2 linked regions of the Zymomonas mobilis subsp. pomaceae ATCC 29192 genome follow. The protein of the gene in region 1 interacts with the protein of each later gene in a pairwise test. Links are inferred from orthologs where the notes say so. Each region holds a gene or a part of one and is shown on either strand. Other genes may lie near its edges.

Region 1 (5,956 bases):
TAGGAACAATCGCAACCGTTTTATTATTATGCCCACCGGATTCAACCAGCATAGGTAGAAATATAGGAGCCGGACTAGTCTTCAAAGTTTTCGACAAGTCATCTCGGGCTTTAGATTCCGAAGGATCAAGAAATAAGACATTATAGCCGATTGATGTCGGATGACCGGTATTTAATTGTTTTATAAATTGGGCATGTTTATCGGGCGTCCATGGCCATGGGCCGATGGTTTTCAGAGCATTATTGTCAATTTTTACAATAAGAATCGAAGGGTCAGGTTTGTGGTAACCTAACCTGACAACAGCATCATAAAACAACAAATCTAACTGATAGGTCATCCCTGCCCAGCTGATAATAATAACAGCCAGTGTTGCAGCAAAGGAAATCAACCACCATTCAAAAGCAAGGTTATCCTTTAGCTCGGGCTCGACATAGTCTCTGGCAGAAGTATCGGGCTTTAGACTACCTAAAACATCATTCATTTTTTTGCATCGGTTCTATCCGTGAAACATGCAGTGTATGAAACGGAGATAATATTTCTCCACCGGCAGGCCATGTAGCAATAATACGCCAAGAATAATCTCCTTCCGGCAAAGAGGAAACTTTTACTGTACCTTTCTTACCCCCTAATTGATCCACTAAAGGGGTTGCTGGTTCACTTATCTTGCCAGCCACAAGCTGGAGACGGCATAGGACAGGTTCATCATCCTTGACGATCCACTGAAAAACAGCCCCCTCAGCTACAGAATAAGCGGATGTCTCTATATGACCTGTTTTATGGTCTATAGATACGACCCTTTCCTGTCCTTCTAAATCATGATTATCAACAGCTGAAAGCCTTAAATAATAATGGCCATCGGCTAATCCAGATAATAATATGTTTCCTGTAGTCGGCCAGCTTTCAGAAAGCAAATCCAAGAAATCGGCATCTCGGGCAACGGTCGCATGATAAGACTGGACATTTTGTATTACAGACAAGGGAATATCAGGATTAACTTCACGAAAAATAGTTAAACGTTTTTTAGGCATGGGGGAATCAACTAAAGGGAAGCCTTTATTTTCTTTATAATTCGTACCATACCCCCCAGGCACAGCGTATTTATGGCGACGGTTATCTACCATGACTAAACCATCTAATACTTCGATAGTATTTTCTTTTTTTTGAGCCTTATCTTTTTGCTTATAATATACTCGAAAATTTGTGCCCCGAACGGCGGCCAACGAAGCAGGGGTCGCAATATGAAAGTAGCTATCTGAACGAAATAACGGAACAGCATAAACCCGTACATGCCCTGCTTCTAACTTGAAAGAACGTTCTATCGCATCCGTTAAAGCTACTTTTCGAAGTCTTGTTATGGTTAACAGACTCATAGAAGGCATACTGACACGCGAGCCATCTGGTAACATTAAGGTTACAAAGCCGGACGCGCCCGTCTCAATCGTTGTTTGCTCGGTAACTGGACGCCCTTGCTCCAGCGTCCCTTTTTGACCATTAATATATAAAAACACTGGCCCCGATACATGCGCAACAACAGCGTTAGTAATGGTACGTCGTAAGAGACTTTTGGGAATTTGAAGATGAAAACCGGCATGTAGCGGTTGGTCAAGCGAGACTCGACTACGCCGCGCAATAGATTGTATATCGGCCATCCTATCAAAATAAAGATGGGCAATCAGGGAAAGCGTATCTCCCTCTTGAATGATATAATCGACCGTTTTTTGATTTTGGAAATGGGCAGCAGCCTTCCCCTCTTCGTTAAAAAAAACAAAAAAGAGGAAGAGGACAAGCGCCCTTATCAACATAAAAGATTTGATGCCCCTCAACTGCCACTGCCATCGCATCAATTTACTGATTGATATCTGCGGGCGTTGCTCTTTTTTCGGTTAGCCGTTCCAAGCGATAACCATAAGCATAAACAGGCGCTAATCGATAACCATTTTCAGGTCTTAAATTGAGTTTTGTTCTTATTTTCGAAATATGCGTATCCAGCGTTCTGGTTGGTAAATCAGGATTTCGCCCCCACAACGTTTCGAAAATATAACCCCGAGATAAAGGCCGATGTAAATTGCGGAATAAAAGCAAAGATAGCATGAATTCTTTGGAAGTCATGGGTATCAGTGTATCCCCTAGAGAAACCTGTTCCCGAGATAAATCAAAGGTATAATCATCATAATGCTCAATACCATCAGAAGGTGGAACAGGATAGCTACGACGGAGTACTGCTTTAACCCGTGCCAATAAGATTTCTGGCTGGACAGGTTTTACTAAATAATCATCGGCACCTGCATTAAGACCCGTAACAATGTCTTCCGCAGCAGTTCTGGCGGTAGAGAGTAAAATAGGCGGTTTGGGATCACAATGCCGATTAACCCACTCAATTATCTCGATACCGGAAAAATCAGGTACATTCCAATCAAGTAAAAGAAGGTCAACCGTTTCGCTACGGAGCATTCGTAAAAGGGCATATCCTTTATGAAAAGATCGGCAATCATAACCAGCTTCGGTGAGGATAGCGGTCAGTTGGGCGGCTGTTTCCAGATCATCATCTAGCAGGGCTATTCTCACGCCCGTTAATCTCCATTAATATAATTTATAGATTTAAAACATATCTCTACGAAGTATGCCATTTTCAAGGGGGAATATCTAAATAGGACTAACCCATTATGAAGATACTTCCTTAACCTTCTAAGAAATTATCAAAAAATGAAAGTGTTTTTATCAAAAAAAAATTTCTTAACACAGCAAGACTAGCACTTTTTTTATTCTTTCATTATCTATCAGGATATGTTTTTACCCCGACCATCCCTATTATGGCGCGATATAAAAGAGTTTGCTCGTAACCATGGACGCGTTAAACCTCTATTTGCATTAATCGCCTTTGCTTTGGCAGGGGGTATGGTCTCTATGATGTATTTCGGTTCAGAGATTAAAAAGCCAGATCCCGAGCTGATTTTCGTGCAAAATATGAATGGCCCGCGCAGCGATGCTGAAATCATAGCGAATAACCAACGGGATCAAAAAAAATTAGAAATCCGTCAGGAAGAATCTAGAAAACGTTGGCGTGAATTTGGTCAGATGTTAGGTTATCCTACTAAATAAGATAAAAATGTTCGGTAACGAAAAAGGTTATTGTTCAAAAATAACGGATTATAAAATTTGACCCATCTTGATCAAGACATCCGATGGATGCGCGCGGCTATTGCGCTTGGAGAAAGGGGAAAAGGACTAACTGCGCCCTCCCCTTCAGTCGGATGTCTTATTGTTAAAAATAACCGTTTAATAGCCAGAGGATGGACGCAAGCCGGAGGAAGGCCTCATGCCGAGGCTATGGCTCTATCCCAAGCCCAAGAATCGCTTCGTGGGGCTACGGTTTATGTCACCTTGGAACCTTGTGCCCATAAAAGTTTAAAAGGCCCAACCTGTACTGACCTTCTTGTTGATGCTTTGCCTGAAAGAATCGTTATCGCTAGCAAAGATCCCGACATGCGGACGAATGGTCAGGGGTTAGAACGTTTAAAACAAGCCGGCATTAAAGTTGAATGGGGCCTTCTGGAAAAAGAAGCCCGGCAATCCATGTCAGGCTATTTTAGTCGCCGCTTATTAGGTCGGCCTTATATCACATTAAAGTTAGCGACCTCGCTTGATGGCTGTATCGCCCTTGAAAATGGAAAAAGTCATTGGATTACCGGCGAAAGGGCAAGAGCCCATGCCCATCTCGAAAGAATGCGATCAGAACTCATTGTCGTAGGACGGGGCACATGGGAGGTCGATAATCCTCGTTTGGATGTTCGCCTTTTGGGGCTTGAACATCGCTCGCCGATAAGAGCGGTTTTAGGTCACGGCTCTTTACCGCCTGATTGGATTGGCCTTGAACAACCAACAGACGTAAGTCTTACCGCAGCCGATCACGTTTTGGTGGAAGGAGGCGCCAAAGCGGCCGCCGCTTTTATAAAAGCTGATATCGTAGATCGAATTTTATTTTATCGCGCCCCGATTTTAATCGGGGGCGGAATAGCCTCCTTAAGCGATATTGGACTTCAAAATTTAGCTGAAACCCATGGCCGTTGGTGTCATAAAGAGACAAGAATGCTTGGCAACGACCAGCTAGATGCGTACGTACGTGTTACGAATGCAACGGACGCTGATTGAGCCTCTTTTTTAGCCTATCAGCCTATTATTTACCATGCGAACGGAGCTGCCCCTAATGTTCACTGGAATTGTTACCGATATCGGTCAGATTATTTCTGCGACCCAAAAAGGTGATCGTCATATTCGGATTGCAACCGCCTATGCAATGGATGAAGTGCCAGTAGGTTCCTCTATCGCTTGTTCAGGTGTGTGCTTAACCGTTGTCGATAAAGGTACGTCTCCTAAAAATTGGTTTGATGTTACTGTATCGGGGGAATCAGTTTCAAGGACGGCGCCTGGTCGATGGGAAGAAGGCCAAAAACTTAATTTAGAACGCGCTTTAAAAATGGGCGATGAATTAGGCGGTCATATCGTCACTGGCCATGTTGATGGCGTCGGAAAAGTGCTCTCGATTACCCCAGAAGGGGATTCACAAAATTTTCTGATAGAAGCTGGCCCTGAAGTGGCCCCCCATATTGCAGAAAAAGGCTCTGTCTCTTTAGATGGCGTCTCTTTGACGGTGAATGAAGTGCAAGATGTGGATGGTAAAGTACGCTTTTTTATCAATATTATTCCCCATACTGCTGAAAAAACGACTTTAGGTCTTCTGTCAGCAGGCGATTTTGTTAATATCGAAATTGATATTCTTTCCCGTTATCTTGCGCGCATGAATGCGCTAGAAAATGTATCTGCATGAGCAACAATCTTCCGATCCGTAAAGGGTCAACAAAACGTCATCCCTTCCTGTCTTCCGTCGAAGAATTGATTGAAGAAGCAAGGAATGGCCGGATATTCATTCTTGTTGATGACGAAAATCGCGAGAATGAAGGGGATCTGGTCATACCGGCACAAATGGCTACGCCTGCGGCTATTAATTTTATGGCGACCCATGGCCGTGGCCTTATCTGTCTTGCTATGACGAAGGAGCGTATAACGAGTTTAGGTCTTGAACCTATGGCTCGGGAAAACAATGCCCCCTTACAAACTGCTTTTACCGTTTCTATTGAAGCCAAAACGGGCGTCACAACGGGCATTTCAGCAGGTGATCGTGCGCGGACAGTAGCCGTGGCTATTGATAGCGCCCGGGGTGCCGATGATATTGTTACCCCGGGGCATGTTTTTCCGCTTTCGGCTAAATCCGGCGGCGTATTGGTTCGTGCTGGTCATACTGAAGCCGCAGTCGATATTGCGCGGCTAGCGGGTTTAAATGCCTCTGGTGTTATTTGTGAGGTAATGAAGGAAGACGGGACTATGGCCCGTCTTGACGATTTAGTTACCTTCGCTCAGCGCCATAATATTAAAATCGGTACCATTCGCGATCTAATCACTTGGCGACGCGAACATGATAATAACGTTGAACGTATCGAACAAAAATCATTTAACAGTCTTTATGGGGGCGATTGGGAAGCTATTCGCTTCAATAATAAAGCCAGCGGCAGTGAGACTGTAGCCTTAGTCAAAGGCAAAATCGATCCTGATAAACCTACGCTTGTCAGAATGCATGCGGTAGATCCCTTTACCGATATGCTGGGACAAACAGGGCCAAGACAGCAGTTATTATCGCAATCAATGAAAATAATTGCAGAAGAGGGCACGGGTGTCGTGGTTTTAATCCATCGTGCTGAAGAAAACAGCCTTGATAAAACCTTAGTTTGGGCAGCGGCACGCAGCCATGAAAAAATTCATCGCGATTATGGCATTGGTGCCCAAATTTTAGCCGAATTAGGCGTTAGGGATATGATATTATTAACAAATAGCCATCATATGCCTGTAGCCCTTTCTGGCTATGGTCTTAATATTGTAGGCGAACAGCCCATTGCTGAAGGAA
Region 2 (5,599 bases), 270 kb from region 1 along the record:
GTGCGTCGATCTGGGCGTGCGTTAGAAGTCATGAAACCTGAATCAGATTAAAAGCCTGTTAGAAAAGCGCTCCTATAAAATAGCGCTGTGGTCGGGAAGGCTTGATCCCCAACCGCTTCAGAATGACATGAACAAAAATAAGGATTTTAGCAAGCAAAAGGCCCTATCTTTAAGAAAGGAAAAAATTGGCGCGGTAAAAAATTAGCTTAATTTATATATTTTTTATAAAATTCAACAATAAAAATATTGAAAAATTTTAATATTTTTGGGTCATTATAGCAAAAAAAAACGCGTCTATCTTTAGAATAGACGCGCTATAATAAGGAGAGGGAATTTAAAAAAAACTATGATTTAATGTCTCGCATAACTTTTTTACTTTTTGACTTAGCTTCAGATTTATGTTCCTGTGCCGAGTCTTTTAAATCCTCATATTTATCTTTTGCACTTTCTTTAAGATCTTCGAAAGTGTCTTTAACTTTGTCAATACCATCGCTTAAGGCTTCTTTGGCCGCACCCAGCGCTTTGCTAGCAGCCCCTTGAGCCTGATCCATGATACCTTTGCTCTGTAGTTCAGGATCATCGAAAGCTTTTCCGACTTTCTCTTTACCTTTACCAAGGGTTTGTTGTGCAGAGCCTTTTAATTTATCATAAGTCCCAGACATTTCGACCTCCTCAATTAATTACCTGAATTCTAGGTTAATCTACCCAAAAAGTAGATAATCCTTAGAATAAAATACGTGAGACATTTTATAGTATTAATAACGAAGAGATTGATGAGAAGGTTCCTGAAATATTGAATTTATTTTTTTAGCAATGCTTTTTACAATTTGCAGGAAACTTTATGAATTTCTGTTCATATTGATTAAAATTTTAACCTTCATTCTTAACATTAACCTTCATTCTCAACCGATTACGGAGATTATTTATGATTTACGAATTTTTACAAATTTCTATTAAGGAAGATACAGATAGTGAATTTATTGCGGCTGTTGAGAAAGCCAAACCTTTATTTTTAAATTCTCCTGGTTGCGAAGGCTTAGAATTGACGCGCTCGCATGAACATAAAGGTCGTTTTTGTTTAATTATACGCTGGGCTTCGATAGAGGCACATGTGGAAGGTTTTCGGAAATCAGATGCCCTGCCTAAATGGCGCGCTTTGGCCAACCAATATTTTGCAGAACCACCGCGGGGCGAGCATCTTATCCCCGTTTTTGAGGTTTAAATAGTAAAAGGCAGGCTTTCGCCTGCCTTTTACCATCATCGATAACTAATTGCTGAAAGATATAAGGTAAAAAATCAAATTAGACCTGCCAACGGGCTTGATGGATCGGCATACAATCGGCGTCCCATACGGCCCGCCCGATAGGCCAAACGACCTGCTTCTACCGAAGCTTTCATGGCCTGTGCCATCATGACGGGGTCCTTAGCTTCTGCGATAGCGGTATTCATCAACACCCCTTCACAACCCAATTCCATCGCAACAGCGGCATCCGAGGCGGTACCAACGCCTGCATCAACCAACACAGGCACATTAGCCCCTTCGACAATAAGACGAATCATAACCTGATTTTGTAAGCCCAATCCTGACCCAATGGGGGCCCCTAGCGGCATGATAGCTACAGCCCCGGCATCTTCTAATCTTTTAGCCATGATGGGATCGTCACTACAATAAACCATTGGCTGAAAGCCTTCTTTGACAAGCTGTTCAGTGGCTTTAAGTGTTTCGATCATATCAGGATAAAGCGTCCGAGCTTCACCTAAAACCTCTAATTTGACTAATGTCCAGCCACCCGCTTCTCTTGCTAGCCGTAAAGTTCTCAAAGCTTCATCGGCTGTAAAACAACCCGCTGTATTGGGTAAAAAACAGTATTTCTTCGGATCAATATAATCTGTCAACATAGGTGCAGAAGTATCGGTTAAATTAACACGACGCACAGCAACCGTTACAATTTCAGCACCCGAGGCGACTAAAGCAGCAGCATTTTGGGCATAGTCTTTATACTTACCCGTACCAACAATAAGCCGTGAATTGAAGGTTCGACCTGCAACTGACCAACTATCTTTGTGAGACATTATTTATTACCTCCACCAACAAAATGAACGATTTCCAGTTGATCGCCCGCTTCAATTGTCACATTGCCAAGTTCAGAACGTGGCACAATTTCAAGATTGCGCTCAACGGCTACTTTAGCAGGGTTTAAACCAATTTCTTTCGCAAGACCGGCAATTGTTGTTCCGGCTCTAACCTGATGGGGTTCACCATTAAGCTTGATATTGATGACACTATCACTCATGAAAAGCTGCCTTTGCCTGAGAAATGTTTTCTGTCCTATAAAGAGCCTTTACCCTTACTCGCAACCGGAAGTAACATTATGGCAGAAAAGCCGACAATATTTATTCTTAATGGGCCTAATCTGAACCTTTTGGGTTTAAGAGAGCCTGACATTTACGGTCATGAAACGCTTGATGACATTGCGGATAGCCTTGAAGATCGCGCTTTAGAACTGAATGTTGCGGTTGATATCCGACAATCTAACCATGAAGGCCATTTAATTGATTGGCTACAGGAAGCACAAGCTGTAAAGGCAAAAGCCGTTATCTTGAATGCAGCAGCGTATACCCATACATCTGTTGCGATTTATGATGCAATCAGAGCAATCTCGGTACCGGTGATTGAAGTTCACTTGTCGAATCCCCATGCTCGTGAGTTTTTCCGTCATAAAAGTTATGTCGGTGAAGCGGCCTTGGGGACAATTTCGGGTTTTGGCGCAAAAAGCTACCTTCTTGCGCTGGACGCCGCCGCCAAGCTCTGACATGGCAGAGTCAGTATAACTGTCCGGTTATCGTAGGCTATGTCGAATAGTTTAAAAATACCGGACAGATGGAATAATTTGATGAGCGTAAGAATGACAGAAAAACACAAAGAAGCCATGCAGGTCGATCCCGAACTGGTTAATCAACTCGCAAAATTACTCGACGAGACCAACCTAACCGAAATCGAAGTACAAGATGGTGACCGCCGTATTCGTGTCGTTCGTAACGCTACGGTCTATGCCGCCCCCACAACTATGGCCGTACCAACTGCGGCTATGCCCGCTCCCGCTGCCCCGCCCGCAGCTCCAGCCGGAGTGCCCCTTGCCGATCATCCGGGTACCGTGCATTCACCCATGGTAGGCACTGTCTATCTTGCACCTGAACCCGAAGCCTCTAATTTTATTCACGTGGGCGACAAGGTTGAAAAGGGAGCAACTTTGCTGATTGTTGAAGCCATGAAAGTTATGAATCCGATTGTTGCCCCCAAAAGTGGGGTCGTAACTTCAATTATGGTAGAAAATGCTCAGCCGGTCGAATTTGATCAGCCGCTGGTAGTAATAGAGTAACTCTGTGGCCATCAAAAAAATCCTTATCGCCAATCGTGGCGAAATCGCTCTTCGTATTCATCGCGCTTGCCATGAAATGGGCATCAGCACCGTTGCTGTCCATTCAACAGCCGATGACGAAGCCATGCATGTTCGTCTGGCAGATGAGACGGTCTGTATCGGGCCAGCACCTGCTGGTGAAAGCTATCTTAATATCCCCAATATTATTGCTGCCGCTGAAATTTCTGGCGCAGATGCGATTCATCCGGGATATGGCTTTTTATCTGAAAATGCGCGCTTTGCTGAAATTGTTGAAAGTCATGAATTAATCTGGATTGGGCCCAAGCCCGAGCATATTCGAATCATGGGCGATAAAGTCGAAGCAAAGCGGACAGCGGGTAGATTGGGTTTGCCCTTGGTGCCCGGATCAGATGGTCCTATTCATAATTTTGCTGAGGCAAAGGCAACCGCTGATGAAATCGGTTACCCGGTTCTCATTAAAGCGGCATCCGGCGGCGGTGGTCGGGGTATGAAGGTCGTCCCTTCGGAAGATCAACTTGAAGTGCTAATGGCACAAGCCAAATCAGAATCCAAAGCGGCTTTTGGCGATGATACCATTTATATGGAAAAGTATCTCAGTGCGCCCCGCCATATTGAATTCCAGATTTTCGGGGATGGAGAAGGTAAAGCCATTCACTTAGGGGAGCGTGATTGCTCCTTACAGCGTCGCCATCAAAAAGTTTTGGAGGAAGCGCCTTCCCCTGTTATTTCCGCAGAACAGCGGGCTGAAATGGGCGCAATTGTCTCCAAGGCGATGTCTGATATGGCTTATCGCGGGGCGGGTACCATTGAATTTCTTTACGAAAATGGCCAGTTCTACTTTATTGAAATGAATACCCGTTTACAAGTTGAACACCCCGTAACAGAAGCCGTTACCGGTCTCGATTTAGTGCGTGAACAAATCCGTATCGCAGAGGGTAAGGGTTTATCACGCACCCAAGATCAGATTGTATTATCAGGACATGCGATTGAATGTCGGATCAATGCTGAAGACCCTGATAATTTTACCCCGTCACCGGGTACCGTCAAAAATTATCATGTTCCTGGTGGATTTGAAGTTCGGATTGATAGCGGCCTTTACAATGGTTATACCATTCCACCCTATTATGACAGTATGATTGCTAAGCTGATCGTTCACGGGGAAACCCGTAGCGAAGCTATCAGTCGTCTTTCACGCTCTTTAGAAGAATTCATTATTGATGGTATCAAAACGACGATACCTCTTCAGCGTTCGCTTTTAGAGAAGCAAGCCTTTGTTGATGGTGACTATACCATTAAATCGCTTGAACAATGGCTAGAAGAAAAAAGTCTGAAAAAATTCTAATATTTATCCTTAGCATTCTAAAATTAATTATATGAAAAAGAGCCGTAGAAGTACGGCTCTTTTTTTGTAATATTTGGCCTAAGAAAAATTAAGACTGAGGGGGTAATAAAGGCTGTTCTGCCCCATAAGCAATAAACCCGGGATTTAGATAACCGGGCTTTCCATAGAGTAAAGCTTCACCGTCAACAGTTACAACATTGCCACCAGCGGCCAAAAGAATGGCATGTCCGGCAGCCGTATCCCATTCATGGGTTGGCGATAAACGGGGATAGATGTCGGCTTTTCCTTCTGCCAACCAGCAAAATTTCAATGAAGATCCCGCCTTTATTCTTTCTCCAACCGGTAAGCTATCCAAATAAGCCTCTGTCGCCGGATTATTATGAGAAAAAGAGGTCATAACATCTAGCTTCTCACTAGGTTGACGGGTCGTAATAGCCGTGTGATTTAAAAATTCTTGATTAGGTTCAACTTTTGCGGTCCATGCAGATTTTGCCAAGACATCGCCTCCATATATCTGGCCGGTAGCAGGCGCATAAATAACCCCCAAAATCGGCATACCCTTTTTGATGAGGGCAATATTAACCGTGAATTCATCCCGTTTATTAATAAACTCTTTGGTTCCATCGATGGGATCAACTAAAAAGAAGCTGTCTGTGTTGTACCCTTTTTTTGTTGCAGCATATTGTTCTTCCGCGATGACAGCGACACCCGGCTGCAGCTTCTTCAATCCTTCTAAAATGATAGCTTCGGCTTCCCGATCTGCACGGGTGACGGGACTGTCGTCTTCCTTAGTCATGACAGTGAAGTCACCATGATAAATTTCTAGAGCTTTTTCACCGGCCTGTAAGGCGATTTG

The links.
Region 2: the proteins of ribD (region 1) and accC interact in binary tests that used the Escherichia coli proteins (3 or more experiments, as listed by UniProt). The link is inferred for Zymomonas mobilis subsp. pomaceae ATCC 29192 from one-to-one orthologs.

Annotation. Positions count from the first base shown.
Region 1 is NC_015709.1:846,356-852,311, forward strand. What follows is about bases 2,349-5,152. They hold ribD (bifunctional diaminohydroxyphosphoribosylaminopyrimidine deaminase/5-amino-6-(5-phosphoribosylamino)uracil reductase RibD), read left to right. Parts: upstream 2,349-3,156; coding sequence 3,157-4,149; downstream 4,150-5,152. Other genes in these bases: ZYMOP_RS03805 (response regulator transcription factor), read right to left, coding at 2,349-2,565; ZYMOP_RS03810 (hypothetical protein), read left to right, coding at 2,785-3,099; ZYMOP_RS03820 (riboflavin synthase), read left to right, coding at 4,205-4,825; ribB (3,4-dihydroxy-2-butanone-4-phosphate synthase), read left to right, coding at 4,822-5,152. Also shown: ZYMOP_RS03795 (CHASE2 domain-containing protein), read right to left, coding at 1-481; ZYMOP_RS03800 (FecR family protein), read right to left, coding at 474-1,802; more of ZYMOP_RS03805, read right to left, coding at 1,846-2,348; more of ribB, read left to right, coding at 5,153-5,956. UniProt on the Escherichia coli protein: Converts 2,5-diamino-6-(ribosylamino)-4(3h)-pyrimidinone 5'-phosphate into 5-amino-6-(ribosylamino)-2,4(1h,3h)-pyrimidinedione 5'-phosphate.
Region 2 is NC_015709.1:580,438-586,036, forward strand. What follows is about bases 2,621-5,563. They hold accC (acetyl-CoA carboxylase biotin carboxylase subunit), read left to right. Parts: upstream 2,621-3,384; coding sequence 3,385-4,743; downstream 4,744-5,563. Other genes in these bases: aroQ (type II 3-dehydroquinate dehydratase), read left to right, coding at 2,621-2,813; accB (acetyl-CoA carboxylase biotin carboxyl carrier protein), read left to right, coding at 2,907-3,380; cysQ (3'(2'),5'-bisphosphate nucleotidase CysQ), read right to left, coding at 4,832-5,563. In the rest of the region: ZYMOP_RS02575 (peptide chain release factor 3), read right to left, coding at 1-32; ZYMOP_RS09195 (CsbD family protein), read right to left, coding at 345-662; ZYMOP_RS02585 (antibiotic biosynthesis monooxygenase family protein), read left to right, coding at 926-1,222; more of aroQ, read left to right, coding at 2,373-2,620; more of cysQ, read right to left, coding at 5,564-5,599. UniProt on the Escherichia coli protein: This protein is a component of the acetyl coenzyme A carboxylase complex; first, biotin carboxylase catalyzes the carboxylation of the carrier protein and then the transcarboxylase transfers the carboxyl group to form malonyl-CoA.